Desulfosarcina ovata subsp. ovata: one gene and its partners. The protein of the gene in region 1 interacts with the protein of each later gene in a pairwise test. Links are inferred from orthologs where the notes say so. Each region holds a gene or a part of one and is shown in the gene's direction. Other genes may lie near its edges. The genes, in order: GN112_RS24055, mrcB and mtgA.

The links.
Region 2: the proteins of GN112_RS24055 (region 1) and mrcB interact in binary tests that used the Escherichia coli proteins (3 or more experiments, as listed by UniProt). The link is inferred for Desulfosarcina ovata subsp. ovata from one-to-one orthologs.
Region 3: the proteins of GN112_RS24055 (region 1) and mtgA interact in binary tests that used the Escherichia coli proteins (3 or more experiments, as listed by UniProt). The link is inferred for Desulfosarcina ovata subsp. ovata from one-to-one orthologs.

What each region holds. Positions count from the first base shown.
Region 1 is NZ_AP021879.1:5,466,875-5,471,730, forward strand. What follows is about bases 1-3,000. They hold GN112_RS24055 (peptidoglycan D,D-transpeptidase FtsI family protein), read left to right. Parts: upstream 1-630; coding sequence 631-2,370; downstream 2,371-3,000. Other genes in these bases: rsmH (16S rRNA (cytosine(1402)-N(4))-methyltransferase RsmH), read left to right, coding at 1-275; GN112_RS24050 (FtsB/FtsL family cell division protein), read left to right, coding at 275-634; GN112_RS24060 (UDP-N-acetylmuramoyl-L-alanyl-D-glutamate--2,6-diaminopimelate ligase), read left to right, coding at 2,367-3,000. Also shown: more of GN112_RS24060, read left to right, coding at 3,001-3,902; GN112_RS24065 (UDP-N-acetylmuramoyl-tripeptide--D-alanyl-D-alanine ligase), read left to right, coding at 3,907-4,856. UniProt on the Escherichia coli protein: Essential cell division protein that catalyzes cross-linking of the peptidoglycan cell wall at the division septum. Required for localization of FtsN.
Region 2 is NZ_AP021879.1:5,061,080-5,071,420, reverse strand. The notes cover bases 86-3,046. They hold mrcB (penicillin-binding protein 1B), read left to right. Parts: upstream 86-393; coding sequence 394-2,700; downstream 2,701-3,046. Other genes in these bases: GN112_RS22275 (tetratricopeptide repeat protein), read left to right, coding at 2,697-3,046; GN112_RS22285 (PaaI family thioesterase), read left to right, coding at 86-270. In the rest of the region: more of GN112_RS22285, read left to right, coding at 1-85; more of GN112_RS22275, read left to right, coding at 3,047-3,122; GN112_RS22270 (hypothetical protein), read left to right, coding at 3,609-3,884; GN112_RS22265 (hybrid sensor histidine kinase/response regulator), read left to right, coding at 3,884-6,484; GN112_RS22260 (sigma-54-dependent transcriptional regulator), read left to right, coding at 6,510-7,955; GN112_RS22255 (HAMP domain-containing methyl-accepting chemotaxis protein), read left to right, coding at 8,179-10,197. UniProt on the Escherichia coli protein: Cell wall formation. Synthesis of cross-linked peptidoglycan from the lipid intermediates.
Region 3 is NZ_AP021879.1:2,062,727-2,072,958, reverse strand. The notes cover bases 4,063-6,914. They hold mtgA (monofunctional biosynthetic peptidoglycan transglycosylase), read left to right. Parts: upstream 4,063-5,059; coding sequence 5,060-5,770; downstream 5,771-6,914. Other genes in these bases: GN112_RS09405 (lipase family protein), read right to left, coding at 6,787-6,914; GN112_RS09410 (alpha/beta hydrolase), read right to left, coding at 5,777-6,670; GN112_RS09420 (TatD family hydrolase), read left to right, coding at 4,237-5,019. In the rest of the region: GN112_RS09435 (IS701 family transposase), read left to right, coding at 1-2,156; GN112_RS09430 (AMP-binding protein), read right to left, coding at 2,243-3,436; more of GN112_RS09405, read right to left, coding at 6,915-7,599; GN112_RS09400 (Crp/Fnr family transcriptional regulator), read left to right, coding at 7,826-8,461; GN112_RS09395 (HEAT repeat domain-containing protein), read left to right, coding at 8,690-9,220; GN112_RS09390 (DNA recombination protein RmuC), read left to right, coding at 9,519-10,232. UniProt on the Escherichia coli protein: Peptidoglycan polymerase that catalyzes glycan chain elongation from lipid-linked precursors. May play a role in peptidoglycan assembly during cell division in collaboration with other cell division proteins.

The sequences.
Region 1 (4,856 bases):
TGGACCGGTTCCTGGAGACGGCTGTCGACCTGCTCAACCCGGGCGGGCGCATGTGCGTGCTGGCGTTCCACTCCCTTGAGGACCGGATCGTCAAACAGCGTTTTCGCGCGCTGGAGAACCCGTGCACCTGTCCGCCGTCGTTTCCCCGTTGCGTGTGCGGCCTTACGCCCACGGTTCGACGGTTGAACCGCAAGGTGCTGCGGCCCACGGACGATGAAGTGCGCAACAATCCCATGGCGCGCAGTACCCGCCTCCGGGCCGTGGAGCGGCTGTGATGCCGGCGGCCCAGGCAGCGGCACCAAACAGCCGCGCAAAACCGTTGGAAAGCGGGCAGGGCAGCGTCCGCAATCGCAAGCTGCGGGCACCCAAGAAGACCCGTGCCGGCTGGTGGCTCGTTTTGATGCTGTTTCTGTTTGTCGAGTCGCTGTTTTATGCCTGGTGCCGGGTTCAGTGTGTCGACACCGGCTTTGCCATCGACCGCCAGACCCGGCGGCACGAGGCGCTGCTCAAAGAGCGCAATACATTGAACATTGAACTGGCCCGGCTGAAATCGCCGGGACGCATAGAAACCATCGCCAGGACCCGCTTGGGCCTGGTCAGACCCGCTGCCCAGCAGACGGTGAGACTGCCATGACACAACCCCCCATCAATACCCGCATGCGCCTGCGGACCGGCATTGTCGGGGCCTTTTTTATGTTGGCCCTGGCCGTGATCACCGCCCAGGCGGTGCGACTGAACGTCTTCCAGGGGGCCTGGCTCTCCGAGCGGGCCGCGCGGGAATACGAGCGTGCCATGGTGGTGCAGGGCAAGCGCGGTGCCATCACCGATCGCAACGGTACTCCCCTGGCGGTGAGTATCGACAGCGCCTCCATTGCGGCCTATCCCCGGCAGATCGAAAACCGCCAGGCGGCTGCCCGGCAACTGGCCCGTGCCCTTGGCCAATCCCGGCAGGAGGTGGCCAAACGCCTGGATCCCAAACGCGGCTTCGTCTGGATCAAGCGTCAGGCGGTTCCCCGTCAGGCCGAAGCGGTCCGGGCGCTGGGGCTCAAGGGAATCGATTTTATCAGCGAGCACAGCCGTTACTACCCCAACAAAACCCTGGCCGCCCAGCTGGTGGGGTTTTCCGGCATCGACAGCCGCGGCCTGGAAGGACTCGAATTTTACTTCGATGGAGATTTAAAGGGCCGCGAAGAGGAGATGACCATTTTCCGGGATGCCCTGGGGCGTCGTTTCGAGGGCGTGGGCCTGCCGGATCAGCTGACCGAGGGCAACAACGTTGTCCTGACCATCGACAGCACCATTCAGCACATCGCCCAGAAGGCCCTGGAGACGTCGGTGACCACGTACAAGGCTGAATCGGGGATGGCGGTCGTCATGGCGCCCGCCACCGGCGAGGTGCTGGCCCTGGCCCATTACCCCTTTTTCAACCCCAACCGGTACGGGGAGTACTGCCGGTCATCGTGGCGCAACCGGGCGGTTACCGATTCTTTCGAACCCGGTTCCACGATGAAGATGTTCAGTGCAGCGGCGGCCATCGACAGCGGCGTCTGTTCGCCATCGACCATCTTTTACTGCGAGAACGGCGAATACCGCGTCGGTCGGAATACGGTTCACGACACCAAGCCGCACGGATGGCTCTCCCTGCAGCAGATTGTCAAGTATTCGAGCAATATCGGGTCGGTGAAAATGGCCGAAAAGTTGGGCCCCCAGCAACTGTACAACTATCTGTACGCCTTCGGCTTCGGCCAGCGATCAGGCATTGCCTGTCCCGGCGAGACCGCCGGCAGCCTGAGCCCGTTCCGATCGTGGTCGGCCATCGATACCGGTGCGATCTCCTTCGGACAGGGGGTGTCGGTTTCGGTCATTCAACTGGCCACCGCCGCCTCGGCCATCGCCAACGGCGGGATGCTGATGAAGCCGCAGCTGGTCAGGTCGGTGACCGACCGCAACGGCCGGACGATCAAACGCTACTCACCCGAACCGGTTCGCCAGGTGATTTCGACCCATACGGCCGCCGAGATGCGCCGGATTCTGAAGACCGCCATCAGTGAGGGGGGTACCGGCGTGAACGCGGCCATTCAGGGGTACTCGGTGTGCGGCAAGACCGGTACGGCGCAGAAGATCGACAGCAGCGGAACCTATGCCAAGGGCCGCTATCTCTCCTCATTCATCGGATTTGCCCCGGCGGATCAGCCGGAGCTGACCATCCTCGTGATTGTGGACGAGCCCACGGTACAGTGTTACGGGGGCATTGTGGCGGCACCGGCGTTCCGCCAGATTGCCCTGGAAACATTGGGCTATCTCAATATCCCGCCGGGACGCGATGCCGACCAGTTGCAGGTGTCCCGCGGAGACAGGCTCAAAGGATGAAACTGGCCAAGCTCACAAACGGACTGACCGTCGTATCGACAACCGGTGCGCCAGCCGGCATCGATCCGGTGGTGACCGCCGTGTGCTACGACTCACGGCAGGTGATCCCGGGTGCGGTGTTCGTGGCCATCGAGGGCTTTTCCGTCGACGGCCACCGTTTTATCCCCGATGCCGTTGCCAGGGGAGCCGTGGCCGTTGTCTGCCGCCAGCCGGTGTCCGTCGATGCGGCGGTGGTCCGGGTGGCCGACCCGCGGGCCGCGTTGGCCCGGCTGGCCTGCCGGTTTTACGGACATCCGGCCAGACAACTGACCCTGGTGGGCGTGACCGGAACCAGTGGCAAAACCACGGTCACCTACCTGTTGGAGCAAATTCTGGCCCAGGCCGGCCGGTCCGTCGGGGTGGTCGGAACCATCAACTACCGGTATGCCGGCAAAGTCTTCGCCAATCCGGTGACCACCCCCGAATCCGCCGATTTGCAGGCGATTTTCCGGCAGATGGTCGATTCCGGGGTGACCCATGCGGTCATGGAGGTCTCCTCGCATGCCCTGGATCTCTCGCGGGTCGACGGCTGCAACTTCGATGTGGCGGTGTTTACCAACCTGAGCCATGACCATCTCGACTACCACGAGACCATGCAGAATTACTGGCAGATCAAGCAGCGTCTGTTTCTGCAGTACCTCAAGCCGGCTGACCGACAGCATCCGGTCCGCTCGGTGGTCAATGCGGACGATGCCCATGGCCGCGAACTGGCCGAACGGCTGGGGACCACCGCCTTTCGTACCTCCACCGGCGATGGGGGCGATATCCGGCCCGTGGCGGTAATTCGCGATCTGGCGGGTATCCGTGGACAGATCTCCACACCGGCCGGGACAATCGATTTCGACTCCCCCCTGGTGGGCGATTTCAACCTCGAGAACATCCTGGCCGCCACCGGCGCGGCCCTGGCATTGGGCATCGATCCCGCATCGATTGCCGCCGGGATCAACACCAATGCCTGTGTGCCCGGGCGCCTGGAGCGGATCACCGAAGGCGGGGAGCGCTTCATTTTCGTGGATTACTCCCACAAGCCCGATGCCCTGGAAAACGCCATCGATGCCTTGAGGCGCCTGACGACGGGCCGCCTGATCACGGTTTTCGGCTGCGGCGGCGACCGCGACCGCACCAAACGGCCGGTCATGGGTGAGATTGCCGCGCAGCGCAGCGACCTGACCGTGATCACATCGGACAACCCCCGTTCGGAAGATCCGCTGGCCATTATCGACGCCATCGAAACCGGGGTGCGCCGGTTTTGCGACCGCCGGCTCAGCGCCGGCACGCTGGCCCGGGCGGAGACCGGGAAGGCCTACCTGGTCGAAGCGGACCGGCGGGCGGCCATTTCCCTGGCCATCGGTGCGGCCCGGGCAGGGGACACGGTCCTGATTGCCGGCAAAGGGCATGAGACCTACCAGATCCTGGCCGGTGAAACCATCCACTTTGACGATCGGGAGGTGGCCCGCGAGGTGTTGGCGGCCACGGCCCGGAGAGGAGCGTAATCCGGTGACGCACCAAAAGTGGACCATTGACGCGATCATGACGGCCACCGGCGGCCGCCTGGTGTGCGGTTCGCCGCAGCAGGATTTTGCCGGGATCGCCATCGATTCGCGAACCATCACAGAAGATCAGCTGTTTGTGGCCATTGCCGGCGACTCCCACGACGGGCACCGGTTCGTGGGCGATGTGCTCGACCGGGGCGTTCGCGGGCTGCTGGTGGCCGAGTCCCAAGCCGATCGCCTGCCCATGGATCGTATGATCAAAGGCCGGATTGCCTGCGTGAGCGTGGCCGACACCACACTGGGCCTGGGGGCCCTGGCCCGTTTCAACCGCCGCCGGATCAATCCCCGGGTGGTGGCCGTGACCGGCTCCAATGGCAAGACTTCCACCCGCATGCTCATGGAGCTGGTGATCGGCCAGTCGTTCGTGACCCTGGCCACCAGCGGCAACCTGAACAACCATATCGGCCTGCCCCTGACCCTTTTCCGGCTGGCCGCGAACCATGAGGCCGCCATACTGGAACTGGGCATGAACCATGTTGGTGAGATCGCCTACCTGGGTGGCATCTGCGAGCCGGACCTGGGGGTGATCACCAATGTGGGCCCGGCCCACCTGGAAGGCCTCGGTAGCATTGACAACGTGGCGCGGGCCAAGGGTGAGCTGCTGGCGACCATCCGCACCGGTGGAACGGCCATCCTGAACGCCGACGATCCGCGGGTGGCCGCCCTGGGCGAGGGGCTGGATCGCGATGTGGTCTATTTCGGCATTGACCGCCGGGCGGCGGTGCGTGCCGAGGACATTCGGATGACCGCTGCCGGCGTAGCCTTTACCCTGGTTACCCCTGCGGGGCGCATCCCCGTCACCCTGGCCACACCGGCCCGGGTGATGGTGGCCAACGCCCTGGCCGCCGCTGCCGCCGGTGACATCCTGGGGGTCCCCCTGGAACGGATCCGGAT
Region 2 (10,341 bases), 400 kb from region 1 along the record:
AGACTTGTCCATGGTGGCTTTATTTTCGGTGCTGCCGACTATGCGGCAATGGCGGCTGTGAATCATCCGAATGTCGTGCTCGGCTCTGCCGAGGTTAAATTTTTGAAACCATCGATATCTGGCGATGCCATTATACTTAAAGCAACGGTTAAAGAGGCGAAGGGAAAGCTCCGAAGTGTTGATGTCGAAGGCGTCGATGAAGCCGGGGCAAAGATATTCGTTGGTGTTTTTACTTGCTTCGTTCTTGAAAAACACGTCCTTGAAAAGTGACCCTATTGTCTGTGGGGCAAAAGGCCGATCCGTCCAGCCCACCGCCGATATCCCAAAGGAGCGCACGCAGCATGGAGAGAAAAGCGGTCTGATACGTTACCTCACATTATTTGGATTGTCGATATGGCTAAACGGTCAAAGAGGATCAAGAAGAAGCGGCGGATTACCTGGAAGAAGCTGTTTTTCATAACAATACTGTTCGGTGTACTGATAGCGGCGACCTATGTCGCCTATCTGGATTTCACTGTTCGGACACGGTTCGAAGGCAAGCGGTTTGCGCTGCCGGCGCGGGTATATGCCCGACCGCAGGAGCTCTATCCCGGCCTGAAGTTGCGCACGAATGAGCTTTTGTCAGAGTTGAGCTTGCTCGGTTATCGCGGAACGAGCCGACCCAGCGAACCGGGGAGCTTCCATTTGCGTGGTCAGGTCGTGGACCTGGTGACAAGACCGTTCGATTTTGCAAACGGTCGTCAGGAATCCATGGCGCTGCAGGTGATCTTTAACAGCAGCGGCGTTAAGGCGCTGCAACGGCGGGCCGATGGCGCCCAACTTGACCTGGTCCGCCTGGATCCTGTTATGATCGGAGGCATCTACCCGGGAAAAAATGAAGACCGTGTGCTGGTTGGGCTGAAGGACGTGCCCCGGCATGTCATCGATGGTCTGATCGCTGTCGAGGACCACCGTTATTACAGCCACCACGGTATTGATCCTCGCGGTATCGCCAGGGCCGTTTTTACCATTGTCAGCGGTGGCGGGCTGCAGGGCGGCAGCACCCTGACCCAGCAACTGATCAAAAATTTCTACCTGACCGCGGACCGGACCTTGAAACGCAAGTTCACCGAAATGGTGATGGCGGTACTGCTGGAGATCCATTACAGCAAAGAAGAAATTCTTGAAACCTATATCAACGAAGTCTATCTCGCTCAGGACGGCAATCGCGCCATTCACGGCTTCGGTCTGGGCTGTTCTTTTTTTTTCGATAAGCCGCTGGAGAAGATCAGCCTTTCTGAAACCGCCCTGTTGGTGGCGCTTCTCAAAGGGCCGGCCTACTATAACCCCCGTCGCCATCCGCAGCGGGCAATGGAGCGGCGCAATTTGGTGCTGGCCAAGATGGCCGAAAGCGGTTTTATAACCAAGAATGAGCAGATGGCGGCTCGGACCGCACCTCTGGGCGTCATCGACCGGCCGCCCCGGGGCACATCGCCCTATCCGGCCTTTCTCGACCTGGTACTCCGTCAGTTGCGACGGGATTATCGTGAAGAAGATCTGCGCTCGGAGGGCCTGCGGATCATTACCACACTCGATCCCCGGATACAGGGTGTTGCTGAGAAATCCTTGGCCGGTCGTCTGTCCAAACTGGAAAAAAGCAGGGGCGGCAATACCAAAGGCCTGCAAGGCGCCCTGGTGCTGACGAGTGTCCACGACGCAGAGGTTCAGGCGCTGGTCGGTGACCGCAAACCGCGATACAAGGGGTTCGACCGGGCTCTCGACGCCCGCCGGCCCGTCGGCTCTCTGATCAAGCCGGTTGTCTACCTTACCGCACTCCAGGACCCGCAGCACTACACGCTGGCAACGCTGTTGGATGACAGCCCGCTGGTGCTGAAACAGGAGGGAGCCGAGGATTGGACACCACAGAACTACGATAAGCGCTCCCACGGCAAGGTTCCGCTGCGGACCGCTCTGGCCAACTCCTACAACCTGTCCGCCGTGCGACTGGGCCTGGCCATTGGCGTTGCTCCGGTGATGAAGAACCTGCAGCGCCTGGGGATTGACCGTAAGCTTCCCGCCTATGCCGCAAGTCTGCTCGGTGCCAACGCCTTATCGCCCATGGAAGTTACCCAAGTCTACCAGACCATTGCCGCCGGTGGTTTCCGAACGCCGTTAAAAGCGATCCGGGAAGTATTAACCGCCGATGGCAAGCCGCTGCAGCGTTATCCCCTGGAAGTCGACCAAGTGGTCGACCCGACCTCGCTCTACCTGCTCACCGTGGCGCTCCAGGACGTGGTACGCGAGGGGACGGCACGCAGACTGGCTGCCCGCCTGCCTTCCGATTTACAGGCCGCGGGGAAAACCGGCACCACAAATGAACTCCGCGACAGTTGGTTCGCAGGCTTTACCGGTGATCGCCTGGCCGTGGTCTGGGTCGGCCGCGACGACAACCAGCCGACAGGCTTGACCGGCTCCACCGGCGCCATGACCGTTTGGGGCGATATGATGGCGGGACTTGATCCCGAACCGCTCGTTTTGCCGCAACCGGATGGTATCGAACGGGCCTGGATCGACCCCGCATCAGGGCTGCTCAGCGGCAGCGATTGCCCTGACGCCGTCGAACTTCCCTTCATTGCCGGGTCCGCTCCGATCGATTCCGCCCCTTGCGGTCCTCCCCCAGGTAAATCCATTAAAAACTGGTTCAAGAGGTGGTTTCGATGAAAATCATCACCCGCCGGGTATTCATTTTGATCACCATATTATTTTTCGGAGGCTGCGCGGGTCACCAACAGATCGCGGTGCCGCCGACGCAGCCGTCTGAAAACACGGCAGTGATCGCATTGCTGAACAAAGCGGGAGATCAATCCGCCGCAGGCCAAATGGACAAGGCCAGTGAGAACCTGGAGCGTGCATTGCGCATCGAGCCGCACAATCCCGTGCTGTGGCACGAACTAGCCCGAATCCGACTGGAGCAGGGCCAATACCGGCAGGCCGAAAACATGGCGGCCAAATCCAATATGCTGGCGGGAACCAACCGATATCTGAAGGCTGAGAACTGGCGCATCATCGGCGAGGCCCGCAACCGGCTGGGCGACCTGCATGGCGCTCGGGATGCCTTCGAAAAGGCAGAATCGTCTCCCTGAAACCGCTCGACTCAAATGCCTAACCGGGCGATCCGGACCATCCGGGCCCCCCTGCCCCACCGCCAGTTTCCTGTGAATCGCCATATTTTTTTATCAGTGTTTAACAAAGCCCTTGAAAGCATTCCAATTGGAAGATTTAAAGGCGCTGATCGTCACCGCCGTGGTTTCTCTGAAGAGAAATAGATGAATCAGATCGGTGTCGTTCAGGGTACGGGAGGAACGTTAGATTTAATGTGCATAAGAGGTTTCGATATTTTGCCTATCTTTTTTATGTAACGGTGGGGTTGATTATAGACGGAATGAATAATATCGGATAGAATATTTCTTTAGTCCAGTCTACAATAGTTAAGAAATTGATTGCTCATATCCGTGCAATTGGCCTATTTCTGGACTGACAATAGTTATCCATGATTCTAATTCTTAGATGAAGCTGAAGCAGGAATCTGTACTGCCACGCAAAGCGCGCTCAAGGATCAAGGAATAGCAATGATGTTGGAAAGCCAGATAATCAAAATGGTTTTAGGGGCTGGTGTCTTCCTTTTCATCCTGACCAACCTTTCGAAACTCAAACAATATCCTTTCATCAACATCCTCATCGCGGGCTTTGGTTTCCATTTGTTGGGAGGGTCATCGACCCTCCTGGAAGGATTTGTGCCACAAGGAACGCTAAATGTTATCCAGCAGTGTTGCCACGTTGGGAGTGCATTATGCGTTTTTATCTGGGTCGGCAAGTCGTTGGCAAATGGTGAGGAAGTGAGATAATGCACTTCGTTCTCCTCTCAGATACAGCAGCATTGCTCCTACTCGTCTGGGCCGCCATTGTTCTGGCAAAACAAACACGGCGTCCCTTTTTAAATGATCCTGTAAAATTACCGATGGTTGTGTTTCTTTTTTTCTCTATTTTTTATTATACCTTGTTGTTTTCAAAATGGATATTATCAAGTGAGATAGTGGATAGGTTGAAAAATACTGCGGAAGTGCTCATCCCCATATGGTGGGGATTTATTTTTTACGGCATCATGCAAAAACTATCCAATCTTGAGTTAGTAAATAATAAACGGCGATACCAGTTGGTGGTTAACAATATCAGCGAAGTGATTGTCAAACTCGATAACCGGTACCGGATATGCTTCGCAACGCCATCCTTCTGCTGGACATTTGGAAAAACCGAGTCGGAATTGATCGGAGCCAGGTTTTCATCCATCATTCAAGTGGGACAAGGTCATCCGGGACTGGAAACTGCTCTTTTAGAGCATGTTAAACAAACGCCTTTCTCTGCATACCATGAAACGCTGGTCAACACGCAGCACGGATTACGTTGGTTTGCCTGGCATGCAACACGCCTGAGAAAAACCACAAAAATGATAAACGATGTTCTATTGGTCGGACGGGACATCACCGAAAAAAAGGCTGCCGAGGAGTCCCTTAAAGAGAGCGACGCCCGACATCGCCAGTTTATCGAGAACCAGCCCGTGGGTATGTTCCGAACCAGCGTAGAAGGTGATGGACAATTCGTCATGGTCAATTCGGCCCTGGTAAAGCTGCTGAACTATCCTTCCACTGAATCTTTGTTGGCAACGCCCGTTGTTAACATTTACCCCTATCTTGAAGCCAGAAAACAACTGCTATCCAAACTATTCAACAAGGAAAAGATTTCGGGTTTGGAAATTGAAGGGAAAAAACACGACGGATCGCCCCTTTTCATGAGGATGGCGTTGCAGTTGGTCAGAGACAGCCACGGGAATGCCTGTCATATTGACGGTACCATCGAAGATATCACCGCACGCAAACAGGCCGCCTTGGCCCTGAAAAAGAGTGAGGCATTGTACCGGAGGGCTCAGCAGATCGCCGGCCTGGGTCATTGGGAAATAATTTACGGTATGGATCATGGCACCTGGTCTGAAGAAATGTACAGGATTTTTGGACTCGATAAAGAACACTTCAATGGACCATTGGAATCCTTTCTTGACCATGTTCATCCGGATGACAGAAAAACAGTTGCCGAGACAGTTGCCAATACCTTCGAGAATTACTCTGAACTCAATCTAATCCATCGCATCGTGTTACCGAATGGCAAAACCAAACATATTCATGTAATCGCCCATTTCGAATTGGATGAAAATCTGCATCCGATTCGATGTATCGGTACCTGTCAGGATGTTACGCAGCTTAAAGAAGCCGAAATCGATAAGGAAAAAACGGAACGGAAGTTCTTGCAGGCCCAGAAACTTGAGGCCATCGGTACCCTGGCCGGAGGAATCGCCCATGATTTCAACAACATTTTAACATCCATAATTGGGTTCACTCAGCTTGCCATAAACGAATTGCCCCATGACAGCCCGATAAAACGGAAACTTGACGTGGTATTGCAAAGTGGAATCAGGGCCCGGGATCTGGTAACGAATATTCTATCGTTTAGCAGAAAGACCGAACAGGAATTCAAACCAATCCAGGTGCGAATCATCATCAAGGAAGTTATCAAACTATTGCGAGCATCAATCCCGGCAAATATTGAAATACGCCAGGATCTTGCATCCCAATGCCCTCGTGTCCTGGCTGATCCGGTCCAGATTCATCAGATCGTAATGAACCTTTGTACCAACGCATACCAGGCAATTGGAAAAAAAGGGGGGATAATAACCATCTCATTGAAGGAGGTGGCGGTCGGGTCCAACGATTTGCAGCCTGATCTTGACATCACCCCCGGAACCTACGTTCTTCTGGAGGTGAGTGATACCGGCCATGGAATGGACGCCGCCACGCTGGAGAAAATTTTTGACCCTTACTTTACAACCAAAAAACGAGGGGAGGGAACCGGTTTGGGATTGTCCGTCGTTCACGGCATCGTAAAAAAGCATCGTGGATACATTACCACCCATAGCGAACCGGATCATGGAAGCGCATTTCATGTTTTTCTCCCCGGCATGGCACCCGAAGGCGTTTCAGATGAAATCACGGCGGTAGCCCCCATCGTCGGTGGAACAGAACATATCGTGGTCGTTGATGACGAAGAACCAATCGCAATTTATTTAACCGAATTGTTGAGCGGTTTGGGTTACCGGATCACCACATTTACGGGCAGTAATGAAGCGCTCCACTTCTTCATCTCCCATTCACATGATTTCGATGTATTAATTACCGACATGAACATGCCTGCGATGTGTGGCGATGAACTGGCGGAACGTGTTCTCTCGTTGAATCCGAACATTCCCATCATTATCTGCACCGGATTCAGTGACAATCTTGATGAAAAGGATGCTGAAAAAATTGGTATCAAGGCATATTTAAGGAAACCCATAACCGAGCGTGAACTGGCAACATGCATCAGGGATGTTTTGAATCATCATACAGCAGGAATCTAGCGGCAGGAGCGGAAACGGAGTTACAATGGCACGGGTATTGATTCTGGACGACGATCCAAACATTCAACGGCTTCTTGAAGAACTGGTCTTGAGCATGGGACATGCGTATGCTTCGTCTCGCAAACTGGCTGACGGGTTATCGATGGTTAAACAGGATGACTATGACCTTATTTTATTGGATCTTGACTTCCCCACCGGAAATGGACTCGACATATTGCCGGAACTGATCCGACTACCCAGCTCACCCGAGGTGATCATTATCACCGGTATCGGCAACACCACAGGCGCCGAGATTGCATTTAAATTTGGGGCCTGGGACTATATAAGAAAACCATTCTTACTTGAGGAAGTTTCATTTCACATTACCCGTGCGCTTAAATATCGCAAGGAGAAGACGAATCTCAAGCCGCCGGTGGTACTGAAAAGACAACATATCATCGGCGAATCCGAGTCGATTCTGATGTGCCTGGAGGACATCGCAAAATCGGCCGCAACGGACATCAGCGTCCTGATTACGGGGGAGACGGGAACCGGAAAGGAATTATTTGCCAGGGCAATTCATCAAAACAGCCATCGCTCGGAAAAGGAGTTTGTAATTGTTGATTGCGGCGCACTCCCGGAGACCCTGGTGGAGAGCATTCTGTTTGGACATGAAAAAGGTGCCTTTACCGGTGCGGATAACCGCAAGGAGGGGATTATCGCCCAGGCCGACGGAGGAACGCTGTTTTTCGATGAAATAGGAGAACTCGATCCGATGATCCAAAAAAAGTTGTTGAGAACACTACAGGAGCACAGCCTGAGGACTGTCGGTGGCAGAAAAGAGCTTCCTGTGGATTTCCGTCTCGTCGCCGCAACCAACCGGGATCTGGATGAAATGGTTCACGAAAACACGTTTCGCGAGGATCTGCTGTTTCGGATTCGTGGCATTGAAATCAGGCTGCCGCCGCTTCGGCAACGCACCGAGGATGTGCCGCTCATTGCCTTTAAAAAGATTCAGCAGATTGGCGCCCGATTTGGCCTGGAAACCAAAGGCGTATCTGCCGAATTCATGGAAATCCTTCGAAAATACGACTGGCCCGGCAATGTCCGGGAACTCATTCATGTTCTGGAGCATTCTATCGCCAATGCCGGCCCGGATCCCACACTGGTTCCCAAGCACCTTCCCCCCCATTACCGTACCATGTTGTTTGAACGCGATAATACCGACCTTGCGGAATGCGATGCCATTTCGGCTACGGATGCCTGTTTTATCACCGATGGCAAACTGGCAAGATGGGCTGACTATCGTTTTCAGACAGAGAAAAGCTATCTGCATGCTCTGCTATCCGAGTGCAATGGCAGTTGGGAGAATGCGTGTCGTCTATCCGGCTTCGGAAAATCGAGGTTTTATGAACTGCTGAAAAAACACAACCTCTCGCTTGAAAAACAAAGCGTCTCCCCCCCCGCCTGCTTCGCGAGTCAAAATTATTGATCGCGCCCACTATTCCGGAATTATGGAATGGAATTTTCCATTTTTCCGGAATGTCCTATTTTCGTTCACCCAACCGCCAATGCTTATAGACCACAACGCCTTTATTATATTGCTAATTTTAAATTTCCTATTGTTGGCATAGATATTGATGTATATGACGTTTCTTAATAAGTTTTTTAATAATCGCCTCCAATGGTCAGCGCTCACATGAAAGGGTTTTCTAATGTTCAGCAATCTCAAAATCTCCACAAAAATTATTGGCGGGTTCAGCATTGTTCTTCTATTGATGATGGTCGTCGGTTATGTTGGACTAAACGGAATGTCAGGTACCAAAGACCGTATTATCAAGGCCGACGACGTGAATCGGATCGTAAAGATGATCCAGGAAGCCCGCCAAAATGAAAAAAACTTCATCATTCGCGGAGATGAGGAATACATACAAAAGGTCTTTGAGACCGCGAATCTATTAGTCAATCAGGCCAAAGAAACCAAAGCAAAGTTCGATCAAGCGATCAACAAAGAACAAATGGATCAGGTCCTATCCAAGGCCGCAGACTACAATGCCGCGTTCGGCAGGTATGTCGCGCTTGAAAACGAAAAAAAGGATCTGATGGATCAGATGAGATCCAAGGCGCGCGATACCATCGTCAAACTTGAAGAAATTCGTACCAACCAAAAAAGTCAATTAAATGGTATTTTAACAAGCCAAAGCAATCGTTACTCGGGGAATAACGCCGATTTTCAAGCCGCTCTGAACGATAAACTCGTCAAAGCGGATGACGCCAACCGAATGATCAAGTGGTTTTTGGAAATGCGTAAAAACGAAAAGGAGTTGATTCTTTCCGGCGAGCAGCAATATCTCGATGCCGTTACCGAATCCATGGACAAAATCATCGCTTTGGGCAATAACCTGAAAAACAGGTTCAACGCACCGGAAAACATTGCCCAGGTCAAATCTGCATTGGATTCCCTGTCGGCGTATGAGACCGCCTTTAGCGCCTTCTTCGGGAAAGTGGCTGAGCAAAAAACCAGCGACCAACAAATGGTGGCCGCCGCCCGCGAAGCCCGCGATGTATGTGACATCGCCAGGGCTGACCAGAAAGCCAAAATGGAATCCCAGATTGGCAGGGCCACCTTCTTTATTTATGTGTTTTTCGGAATTGCCCTTGCTTTTGGGGCGGGTCTCGCTCTGTGGATCGCCATTACCATTAAGAAATCGATGGCCTATGCCGTTGATATTTCCACCCGCGTGGCAAGTGGAGATTTGACCCAACAGATTGAAGTCAGTGGTCAAGATGAAATTGGCATCTTGTTGTCAGCCATGAAAGACATGGTTGATAATCTCAACCACATGTTTATCGATATTTCAAAAGGTGTTGAAACGCTGGCGTCATCATCCACCGAACTGTCCGCGATTTCGCAGCAGATGGCTGCCAGTTCCGAGCAATCTGCCGGCAAATCATCCAATGTCGCCACCGCTGCGGAAGAAATGAGCGCCAACATGAATTCTGTTGCCGCAGCGGCCGAACAAGCCTCCCAAAATGTCGGTATTGTCGCATCGGCGACCGAAGAAATGAGCTCGACGATTCAGGAAATCGCCCAAAACACGGAAAAAGGGCGTTCGATCTCTTTGGAAGCCGTTACCCAAACAACAAATGCCTCCCAAAAAATGGAGCAACTGGGGCGTGCGGCCCTTTCTGTAGGTAAGGTCACCGAAACCATAACGGACATTTCGGAACAGACCAACCTGCTGGCCCTCAATGCCACCATCGAAGCTGCCCGTGCCGGAGAAGCAGGCAAGGGATTTGCCGTTGTCGCCAACGAAATCAAAGAATTAGCCAAGCAAACAGCCGAGGCAACCGGGCAAATCCGACAACAAATTGAAGAGATACAGGTTTCCACAGAAAATTCCGTTGAAGAAATTCAGAGAGTAACCGGGATCATCAATAATGTCAATGATGTGGTTGGCAACATCGCATCGGCCATAGAGGAGCAGTCAATCGCCACCAAGGAAATCGCCGGCAATGTTGCCCAGGCCTCAGATGGAATTCAGGAGGTTACACAGAATGTTGCCGAAGCGTCGACAGTTTCGCTTAATATTTCAAGCGACATCGTCGAAGTCAATACTGCTTCCCAAGAAATCGCCAACGCGAGTTCCCAGGTTAGAATAAGTTCGGAAGAATTGTCGACCCTATCCGAACGATTGAAAAAAATGGTGAATCAGTTTCAAATCAAGATGTGATTCACATGTATAGCATTCAAGATAATGTTTTTGGGCTCCGTTATCGGCGGTCGCGGTATGGCTTATACAGCTTCCTCCCTCTGGCCTTGCCAAAAACATTATCTTAAGCACTATCCGGGAATGCTTCCTGCCGGCCGCACCTTG
Region 3 (10,232 bases), 3.4 Mb from region 1 along the record:
CAATTAACAGGGCGATCAATCGAAGCTACGGCGTTGCACATTGTTCGTTCGTCGGCTTGAAAGCGGTTCTTTCCGCTGCCGTGGAGTCGCGTTTTACCGTTAACAACACCATTGCCGCTATGCAAATAGCTCAAAAACAAAATGATATTTTGCCGCCGGTTCCGCCTACGTTCAACACCGATGCAATAGCCGGAACCATAAAGGATTTTGGCCCGGCCAAAGTTGTACCCGTCAGTGGTTCGGACTGGGAACCATTGTGGGATCGATGGGTCCGTCAGCACCACTATTTAGGATATCGGCGGCTTCTGGGACATCGGCTCAAGTACTTGGCTTTTTTAAAAGACCGTCCTGTCGCTGGTTTGTCGTGGAGCGCGCCGGCATTGAAACTGTCCGCAAGAGATCGTTTTATCGGTTGGTCTCCGGAGCAACGAAAACAGCATCTGCACCAACTGGCAGCCAACAGCCGTTTTTTGATCCTGCCCTGGGTTCAGTTACATAATCTGGCATCGCATGTTTTGGCCCTCAATATCGCGCGGTTGCCTGCGGATTGGCTACGCCATTTCAGTCATCGACTCCTGCTTCTGGAAACGTTTGTCGACAACCGCTACTTTGCAGGCACCTGCTATAAAGCCGCCAACTGGCAGCACATTGGGCCTACGCAGGGCAGTACCAAACAAGGCAAAGGATATCGCTATCATGGCAACCCAAAGGAGGTTTACCTTTATGTTTTAGACCCGAACTTCAGACAAATTATCGATTGCCGACAACAGCCCGCCCTTTCGTGTGATCGCCCTTCCACCCAAACCAAAGTGGAGGCGTTGGTCATGCTTTTAGAACATTGTCGATGGCATCCGCAACTTACTGCCGATTTGAATCTCGATCCCTTTGATCTCGAAACGATTGCAAAAGAGCTCGTCGATTTTCATCAATGCTTTCATGATGCTTACGGACGCTCCGAACATCACCGTCTGGGATTAGCCTATTTTTCCGGACTCATGAGCAATGCCGAAGCCAAATCCGTGGAACCGATCGCGCTTGAATTTCTCGATCAAAAATCTGTCCGCTCCCTGCAGATGTTCATGAAGAACGGTCGTTGGGACCATGACACCATGCTGCGAGTTCATCAGGAAATGTTGGCGCCGTTGATCGCCGCCCCCGATGGAATGATTACCGTCGATCCCAGCGATTTTCCCAAAAAAGGCAAAGAATCGGTCGGTGTGGCTCGGCAGTATTGTGGTCCGTTGGGAAAAACAGAGAACTGCCAATCCGGTGTCTTTATTGGCTACTCAAGCGATAAGGGATATGGCCTGCTCAATTGCCAGTTGTATATGCCGGAAAGCTGGTTTTCTCCCGAGCAGGAAAAGCGACGCCGGTTCAACATGGTCCCCGAAGATCTCGTTTTTGAAACCAAGCAGCAGATTGCCTTAAGACTAATCAATGAGATTGTCGCAGCGAAATACTACCCTGCAAAGTGGGTCGGCGCCGATGCCGCCTTTGGCAGTGACATAGAATTTTTAAACGCCTTGCCCAAGGATCTGCTTTACTTTGCCGCAATCAAGTCCAATACCCAGGTTTTCACAAAAAAGCCAAAAGTGGGCATCCCGCCATATAAAGGGCATGGCCGTCATCCCACCAAAGAGAAAGTATTACCAGGTCAACCCAAGCCGAGAACCGTATCCGAAATCGCTAAGTCCGGTCGCCTGTCCTGGAAGACGGTCGTTGTTGCCGAGGGTGCCAAGGGACCCATCATCGCCAAGGTGGCTCGCATTCGCGTTTATATGTCTCGCGACGGATTGCCGGCAGGTGATCAACAATGGCTTTTCTTTCGACAAAACGACGATGGTAAAATCAGATACGCCATTTCCAATGCTCCCAAAAAAATTTCTCGTTCCGAAATGGTGAAAGCTTCTACTATGCGCTGGCCAATTGAACAGTGCTTTCAGGAAGGCAAAAGTCAGGTTGGCATGGATTGCTACGAACACCGTTCCTGGACCGCCTGGCATCGGCACATGACCTTCGTATTCTTGGCCTTGCACTTTATGCTGCGGATGAGATTGCGCTTTAAAAAAAACTCCGTTGTTGACGGTTCCCTTGGTTCGCAAAATACTATCTGTAGTACTTCCTCTCAGGTCGCTGAGTTCCGAGGGGATGTATGAAATTGTTCAATATCACCTGCGCCGTAATTTGATTTCGTATACGTCACACAGGAAAAAACGGATCATGTTGGCCAACTCTCATAACATCAATGTTTCGCTGTAGTGTTCCAGTATTCGGCGAAAAGGGTTTCACTGGTTACATACAATTCTCCCAGTTCACCGGTCGGCAAGACGGCTCCCATTTCATCCCGAACCTCAATGCTATAACCGGGCAGAGCCAATCCGCTGGCATTCTCTTTAACCTTTCCAGGGCGATTGGAGATATAGATGAAACCGGCCTCTGAAGATCCCAGACCATCGAGAATATCGATTCCGAACTTTTTCTTCCAGCGCTGGAAAAGCGAGCCGGGCAGGGCTTCGCCGGCCGAGATACAAAACCGCAGGCTGCCCATGTCGGGCTCCTGATCGATTTCCTCAAGATGGTTAAGCATCTGGCCGTAGGCCGTGGGAACAGAGAAGAAACCCGTGGGTTTATGCTTTTCAACCAGACCAAGAACGATTTCCGGAAGCGGGCGATCCGGATTGAGAATGACCGAGGCGCCGTAGTAAAGGGGCAGGTAGAGAGCGTTGTTGAGGCCATAGGAGAAAAAGAGTTTTGAGGAGCATAACACGCGGTCCTGGGGGGTAAACCGGACCACATGATGGCCCCAGGTTTCGACCGCATAGGCCAGGTCCTTATGAAAATGGATCACGCCTTTGGGACGACCGGTCGTGCCCGATGTGTAAAGCCAGTAAGAGTGGTCGGTCTTGGCGGTGGGGTAGACCGCCAGCTGATCGGACGCATCGTTCATCAGCTGAGACAATTCGGGCGCACCATCAACCGAATCCCCAAACACAACAACCGTTTTGAGATGCGCTGAGCCGGCGATAACGGATTTCAGCTTTTCATGGAATTCACTCTCCATAACAACGACGGATGCCTGACTGTCGCTGATGAAGTAATCCAGATCGCTTGTCGTCGCCAGCATGTTGATGGGAACCGGGACGGCACCGATTTTCATGGCCCCCAGGAAAAGGGCGATAAACTCGGGGCGATCGTGAAGCAGAATAATCACCCGGTCGCCATGCTTGACCCCCAGGTTCCCCAGCGCATTGCCAATCTGGTTGGCCATGCTTCCCAGCCGGCCATAGGAGATGATGTCATCTTTGTAGATGATCGCCGTGCGTTCGGCTTGGTTTCCTGTCAAATGCCGTTCCAGAAGCAGACTGGCCATGTTGAAGGTATCCGGCAGCTTAAATCCGCTTTCCCAAGGGCGCAACATCAAGTCTTTGACATCCATTTTTTCCTCCTGCGTTGAAGTTGTTAGGGGGCAATCGGTGCGTAACGGCGATGAACCATTGATATGCCGCTGATGGCGAAATGAAGAAAACAGAATGCATCCGTCCGGTGCCCGGTAAAATATACGGACCTTAAAAATAAAATATTGGTCTGGTTGATGGGGTTCCATATTATGAACCAACGTTTCGTTTTTTTTAAGAGACTATTAAGATGATGTATTTATGTCAAGAGATAATGGATGAAAATAAAATGAATAATATTTAACACGGCGGCTCAGTCTGTCTACTACACAAACCACCCAACGATCGAACGGATGGTTGGGGCGCTGTCACCAGGTAGGGCGGGAAGCCGTAAAAAATTAATGGCTGCAGAAATGCAAAAGGGAGCGCCGGGCAGGTTTGCCCGGCGCTCCCTTTGGCGTGAAGTTGGCAGGCCAGGAGGGACTCGAACCCCCAACACCCGGATTTGGAGTCCGGTGCTCTACCAATTCGAGCTACTGGCCTTAAACTGTGTGTCGAACAGAAAGAAAGCGCACATTAGCAGACATTTGATGATTGTTCAATAACCAAGTGCCGGCGTGTCAGGGAATCGCATTTGGATCTATTCTGATCGCTGGCTTGATCGGAAACCCAACGCCCCGATTCAATCCATGCCAAATGGTAAAATCCCAATCTCAACTGAGGGAAACATGGAAAACTTTGCGCTATTTCATGAATAGTCCTGCCTGGCAATAGCCTTTTGCGGCCAGTTGTGTTTTATTGTCAGGCAATCGCTGTACCCCTTGAAGAAAGGCCTGCAATCATGACCATACCGGCAACCATCCTCGACAGCCACGTCCACCTTGATCTGATCACCCGGCATCATCCCCAGCGGATTGCGTGGCTCAAAGCCAACCGCTGCGCGGTGGTGTCCTGGGCCTATTTTGAAAACGTTCAGTCAGTCGACCATTTTGCCGACTGCCTGGCGGCTAAGGCCGCCTGCATCCATACCCACGCGGCTGCCGGCCTGGCGTGTTACTACCTGTCCGGTGTGCATCCGCGTTCGATTCCACCGGATCTCAAACCGGAACAGATCGACGCCCTGCTGGAGAAGTCGCTTGCCGATCCGCTTTGCCTGGGGATCGGTGAGATCGGCCTTGAGACCGGCGATGCCAGGGAGAAGGAGATCCTCATTGCCCAGCTTGAAATCGGTCGCCGCATGACGGCCCATGGCAAGGTGATCGGTGTGCACACGCCCCGTGCCAACAAAGCAGCGATCACCGCGATCACGCTGGCCATGCTTGCGGACTTTGGCGACCTTTGCCAGCGGTTGGTCGTCGATCACTGCACCGCAGATACGATAAAGTCGGTTCTGGATGCCGGCTTCTGGTCCGGTGTCACGCTCAGCCCGGTTAAAACCGCATGGACAGAGATGAAGCAGATCCTGGCCAATGAATCGGCGCGCATCGGGCGGATCATGGGCAACACCGACTCGGGCAGTACGTTTTTCGAGGATGTGGTGCAGGCACGCAATAATGAGGAAATCTCCGAATCCTTGCGAGAAAAACTGTTTTTTAGCAACGCGCTGCGTTTCTATTCTCTCTGAACCGAAATTTTTCCTGCCAACCGGCTCTGGGAAATTGGCCATGGCAAAGAAAAAAACCAAACAACGATCCTTCTGGGGGCGCATTCGGCAACGGCTGATGCTTGTGGTCGGCGGCGTTTTTATCCTGACCGTGCTGGTAACCCTGCTTTTTCGGTGGGTCCCCGTGCCAACCAGTGCCTTCATGCTACGCCAGCGCCTGTCCGGCAGGGCCGTCGATTATCGCTGGGTTCCCATGGACCGGATCTCGCCCAACGCCGCCCTGGCGGTCATCGCCTCGGAGGACCAGAACTTTTTTGCCCACTGGGGAATCGATTTAAAGGCGGTTACGAACGCCATTGAGGAGAACCGGACGCGCAAGCACCCCCGGGGGGCCAGCACCATCAGCCAGCAGGTGGCCAAAAATCTTTTTCTGTGGCCGCGAGCCAGCTATGTGAGAAAAGGGATCGAGGTTTACTTTACTTTGCTGATGGAACTGCTCTGGCCAAAGGAGCGGATTCTGACGGTTTATCTGAACATTGCCGAGATGGGCCGCGGCGTGTTTGGCGTCGAGGCGGCCAGCCAGCGTTTCTATGGTCTCCCGGCCACCCGGCTGAACCGGCGCCGGGCCGCCACGCTGGCCGCGGTCCTGCCCTCACCCCGCCGCATGTCCGCCGCCCGGCCATCGGACTATGTGGTCCGGCGTACTTGGCAGATCATGGTCCAGATGGATCGGCTTGGCGGCACACGATTTCTCGAGCGGCATGGCGTTTGATAATGCTCATTTCAGTGCTTCGTTAAGATTTTTCCGGATGATTCCCAACACCGTGGCGGTGGTTTCCGGTGAGAGAATCGAACCTGCCAGTACATGTCGCCCCGGATCGCGATTGGCCCTGAAAAAAATTAATCGCTTACGGGGAGAGGGAAATCCCATAAAGCGGGCCAGGGCTAGGCTGACATTGATTATCCGGTCCCAGGGGTTGATCAGCATCAGCACCGGCATGGTGGCGACACGAAGGTCGGCCCGCCAGGATTTTTTAACCATTTGCATCATGCTGGCGACGGCACATAGCGGATAGCGCGTGGTCCAGTAGCGGGCTTGCAATCGATTGACGGCGCTGAAACAGCGCCAGCTGCCGAAAAATGCTTCGACCAACCGGAATGACGGTGGCCAGAGGGCTGCAGCAGCCATGGGATTCTTGGGCATGAAGTTGGGCGACAGCAGGATCAGCCGTTGCAGCAGGGGCGCTACCGACGGCTGTGCCGCCAGCCAGGTGGCCAGGGTGCCGCCGGTGGAGGCGCCCACGAGGATGATCCGTTCGCCGATTCGGTCTCCGATGGCCATGGCCTCCAGCCCGTCGGCCAGCCATTCTTCAACCCGGGCGGCACCCAGCGCAGTGCCGTCCTGCCCATGTCCGGCCAGTCGTGTGTAAAAGAGATTGGCACCGATCGATGCCGCCAACCGGTCGCACAAGGGCCAGGTTTCCATGCGACTGGCCGAAAAACCGTGAAGGTAAACGATGGCCAGGGGCCGTTTCTCCACCCGCCCGCCATACCAGACGATCTTTTTCTCGCAGCTTTTCCGGATCCCAGCGCATCGCGATTCGGTATTCGCCAGGTAGCCGTCCAATTGCGCCAGCCGTTGCGGTATCCTGATTGTTGAATCGGCATGCATGGCGGTCGCCCCTTCTCTTTAAGCCATGATGAACAATAAAAGTTAACAGAAACCCACGGCCTAGGTCAACGCCGGCTTGGATGGTGGACGGTTTCAACCGGTTTCGCAACAGGGCGTCAGTTCTTAAAGGCCATTGGCAGTTGCGCCGTATAGTTCAGCGGTGCATGGTCGGCAAGAAAAGCAGGCGCCTGGCCAAGGGGGCGATACGGGGTGAACCGATCAGCGTTTTTCACGATGGTCCCAGCATGGACAAAACGTGCCCGTCGGCCGGTCGGAGGAAGTTGGGTGACGATATCCCGGGGGTTGACCACATTGAAGACGGGAACTTTGGATAGGTGGCGGGCGAAAGCGGCGTCACCGATGCGTGGGGCGCCGAAGGTGTAAACGGCACGCGGCGCGTGAAGTGAAGCCGCCAGGGTCGCCAATGCCCCTCCCAGGCTGTGGCCGGTATAAAACAGTGGTTTGGTGAGGTTTCCAAGGGGAGCGGCGATAGCGTCCCAGACCGCATTGATCAAATGGCTGAATCCCCGGTGAACCATCCCGCCGGACGGCCATGGACAGAGAAGGATGTCGACGTTGAAGCGCCAGTTGCTCAGCCGGCCGGCGGTGCCGCGGAATACCAGGGCGGCAAAATCCGATGGCGCACCGCTGACGGTCTCGATTAGCGCCGCCTGAATGTGCACATGATTGAAAAAATGGCGTTCGATCAATCCGGCCCGGGCCAGGAAGTCGTTGCGCGAGAATTTGCTGGTCACACCTTCGGTTTGATCGCGGCGGTAGATCAGTCTGGAAAGCTCGGACATCCACCAGGCGTTGACCGGGCTGAATCCGTTGGCGTCGACGTTCACACCGGAGGGCTGCTCGATACCGAAAAAATCGTCCGACGCCCCCGGATTCAATAACGCCTGCCATGAGTGATCCGCTGCCATGGTCCTGGTTTCCTGATGACTGCTGCTTTATCCGGCAGCAATCCGATTGTGTTTTTGCTGCTGATGGCAATTGTCTGTAGCTTGACATACCCTGTGGAATTTGCAATAAATATAACAAATTTCCATTCAACCGTGATGTAGGCAGGAAGCTGCCTTTTTTATCTCTTTCCGTCTTTCGTGTGCCAATGGGGCGTGGTGATTATTGTACCCATAAGGGGGAAAACCAATGCTTGAACGGGTCGCCCTCTTTTCGAATCTCGAACCGCAGCAGATTGCCCGGCTGGAGTCCATCTGCTTGGAGCGGACGGTTCCGAAAAACACGCTGGTGATCAACGAGGGCGATGAGACCGATTGCCTCTATGTGCTGCTGGCGGGCAAGGCCCAGGCCTTGCGCAGTGATGATTCGGGCCGCCAGTTTGTCGTCAATCGTTTCGCGCCTGACGACTATTTCGGCGAAATGAGTCTTCTTGACCGTCGTACCCGTTGTGCTACTGTCATCACCAAAACACAGTGCATCCTGCTGATCCTGCCCCGCAAGGCGTTTTTCGATTTTGCCGATGCGCATCCCGAACTCTACCGCAATGTGATCGGTACCCTCCTGGACAAACTCAGAAAGGCCACCCAGCAAATCGAGGAACTGGCCTTTCTGGACGTCTACGGTCGCCTGGCCCGTCTGCTCACCGAAAGCCAGAATGCTGATGGAATCATCGAAGAGAAACTGACCCAGCAGGATCTTGCCGATATGGTCGGCTCATCCCGGGAAACCGTCTGCCGCATTTACAACGAACTGGTCGATGGTGGCTTTGTTGTCAAGGATAAAGGCCGCATGAGAATAAAGAAAAAACTGCCTTTCAACTTTTAATACCGTTCCCCTTCCATCGGCCGGCTGTATCGTGGCCTCTTTGTCGAACCGGCGTTTGTTCCGACAAAGTGTGAGGTCGGTCACATCATTGATCCCGCCCTGGCGTTACACTTAGTCCATAAATCAGAACCGATATGTTTCTTGTGCCCATCTGCCGGCGACCCTTTTTCAGCTACCCGTGTTATGCCCAGGATCATTCACGCACCTTTTCATGAAAGGAGCGAACCCATGAAGCTTCAATTCTTAATCAGCCAATTGATCGATCCGGAGGATACCCATCGAACCATCACGGCGGTGCGGCGTCTGTCGGCGTTTGTCGATGATTCACAGGTGATGGATGCCCTTTGCGCACTGGCGGTGCGGACCATTCGTTACTGTGTGCGCGAAGCGGTCATCGATGTACTGAAAGCCAATCCGGCCGGTGCGGGCATGCGTCTTTCGGATTATGTGCTCTGGTCAAAGATTCCATCCGTGCGCAAATGGGCCCTGGTCAGCCTGGGCTTGATGCGCTGGCGCGATGCCAAGGACGCGGTCATCAGCGGACTCTATGATCCGGATGCGTCGGTGCGTCAGGCCGCGGCCATGAGCTCCACCGGTTTATACGATGACAGCGATGTGCAGGCAGCGCTGGAACATTATTTTGCCAACCATCGTCTCGACTCGCCGCTGTCGTTCATTGCCGAGAACGCGCATACCAGGCAAGCCGGGACCCGTGGCCAGGACGATGATGAGGTTTCCACGACAACGGTTTTTATCTGAGGCTACAGGCAAGACCCCTCTTCAACCCAAAGGCACCGACCGCCGGTGACGTCCTGAACCGCGCCATTCAACGTTGCCGGAGCGGCCAATGAATTTCGCCCGTGATTTTTTTTCCTGCCGTTGAGCCAACCGAGATCTCCTTCTCCAGGATACATTTGGTTTTGCGTCCCTTCAATTAAATGCGCTTGCCCTGCATCCTCCTCAGGCCGGGCTGGATTTGTCCGGCCAACTCGCGTATAACCTGAACCCATCAAGACGGGTGAACTCTCAAGACACAAACGTTTTTTCAGGATGTTGTATGGATGACCCTCAACTGGTAGCCCTTTTCGGTGGGGCGGTTGGCCTGCTGCTGGCGGTTTTCACTACTCTGCTGGTGTGCCGTTCCCGCTGCCGGGCACGGCTGGCCAGCGAGGTGCGGTTTGCCGGGCTGGAAAAACAGGGGCTGGAAGACCGGCTGGCTGAATTGCGCCGGCAATGGGACGTGACGCGGCAGGAACAGGCGGCACTCCAATCGGAGAATATCGATCTGCAAAAGCGGCTCGCCGAGCTGAACGTGCGTCTTGAGGCCGAACGCTCGCAGGCCCAGGAAAAAATTGCCCTGTTAAACGATGCCCGCGAGCGCCTGAACGCTGAATTCAGACTTCTGGCCGAGCGTATCCTGGAGGAAAAGGGGCGAACCTTTGCCGACCTCAACAAAACCCAGATGGATGGACTGATCAATCCCCTGCGTCAGCAGTTGGGTGATTTTAAAACACGGGTGGAAGATGTCTACGACAAGGAATCCCGCGACCGCGCCGCGTTGTTCAACGAGATTGCCCATCTGAAACATCTCAACGAACGCATTGACCAGGACGCCCTCAACCTGACCAACGCTCTCAAAGGCGATGTAAAAACCCTGGGCAACTGGGGCGAGGTAATGCTGGAGCGGATTCTGGAAGCGTCCGGACTGGAAAAGGGCAGGGGATACGACACCCAGGTGAGTCTGACGGGCAGCGGCGGCAACCGTTTCCAG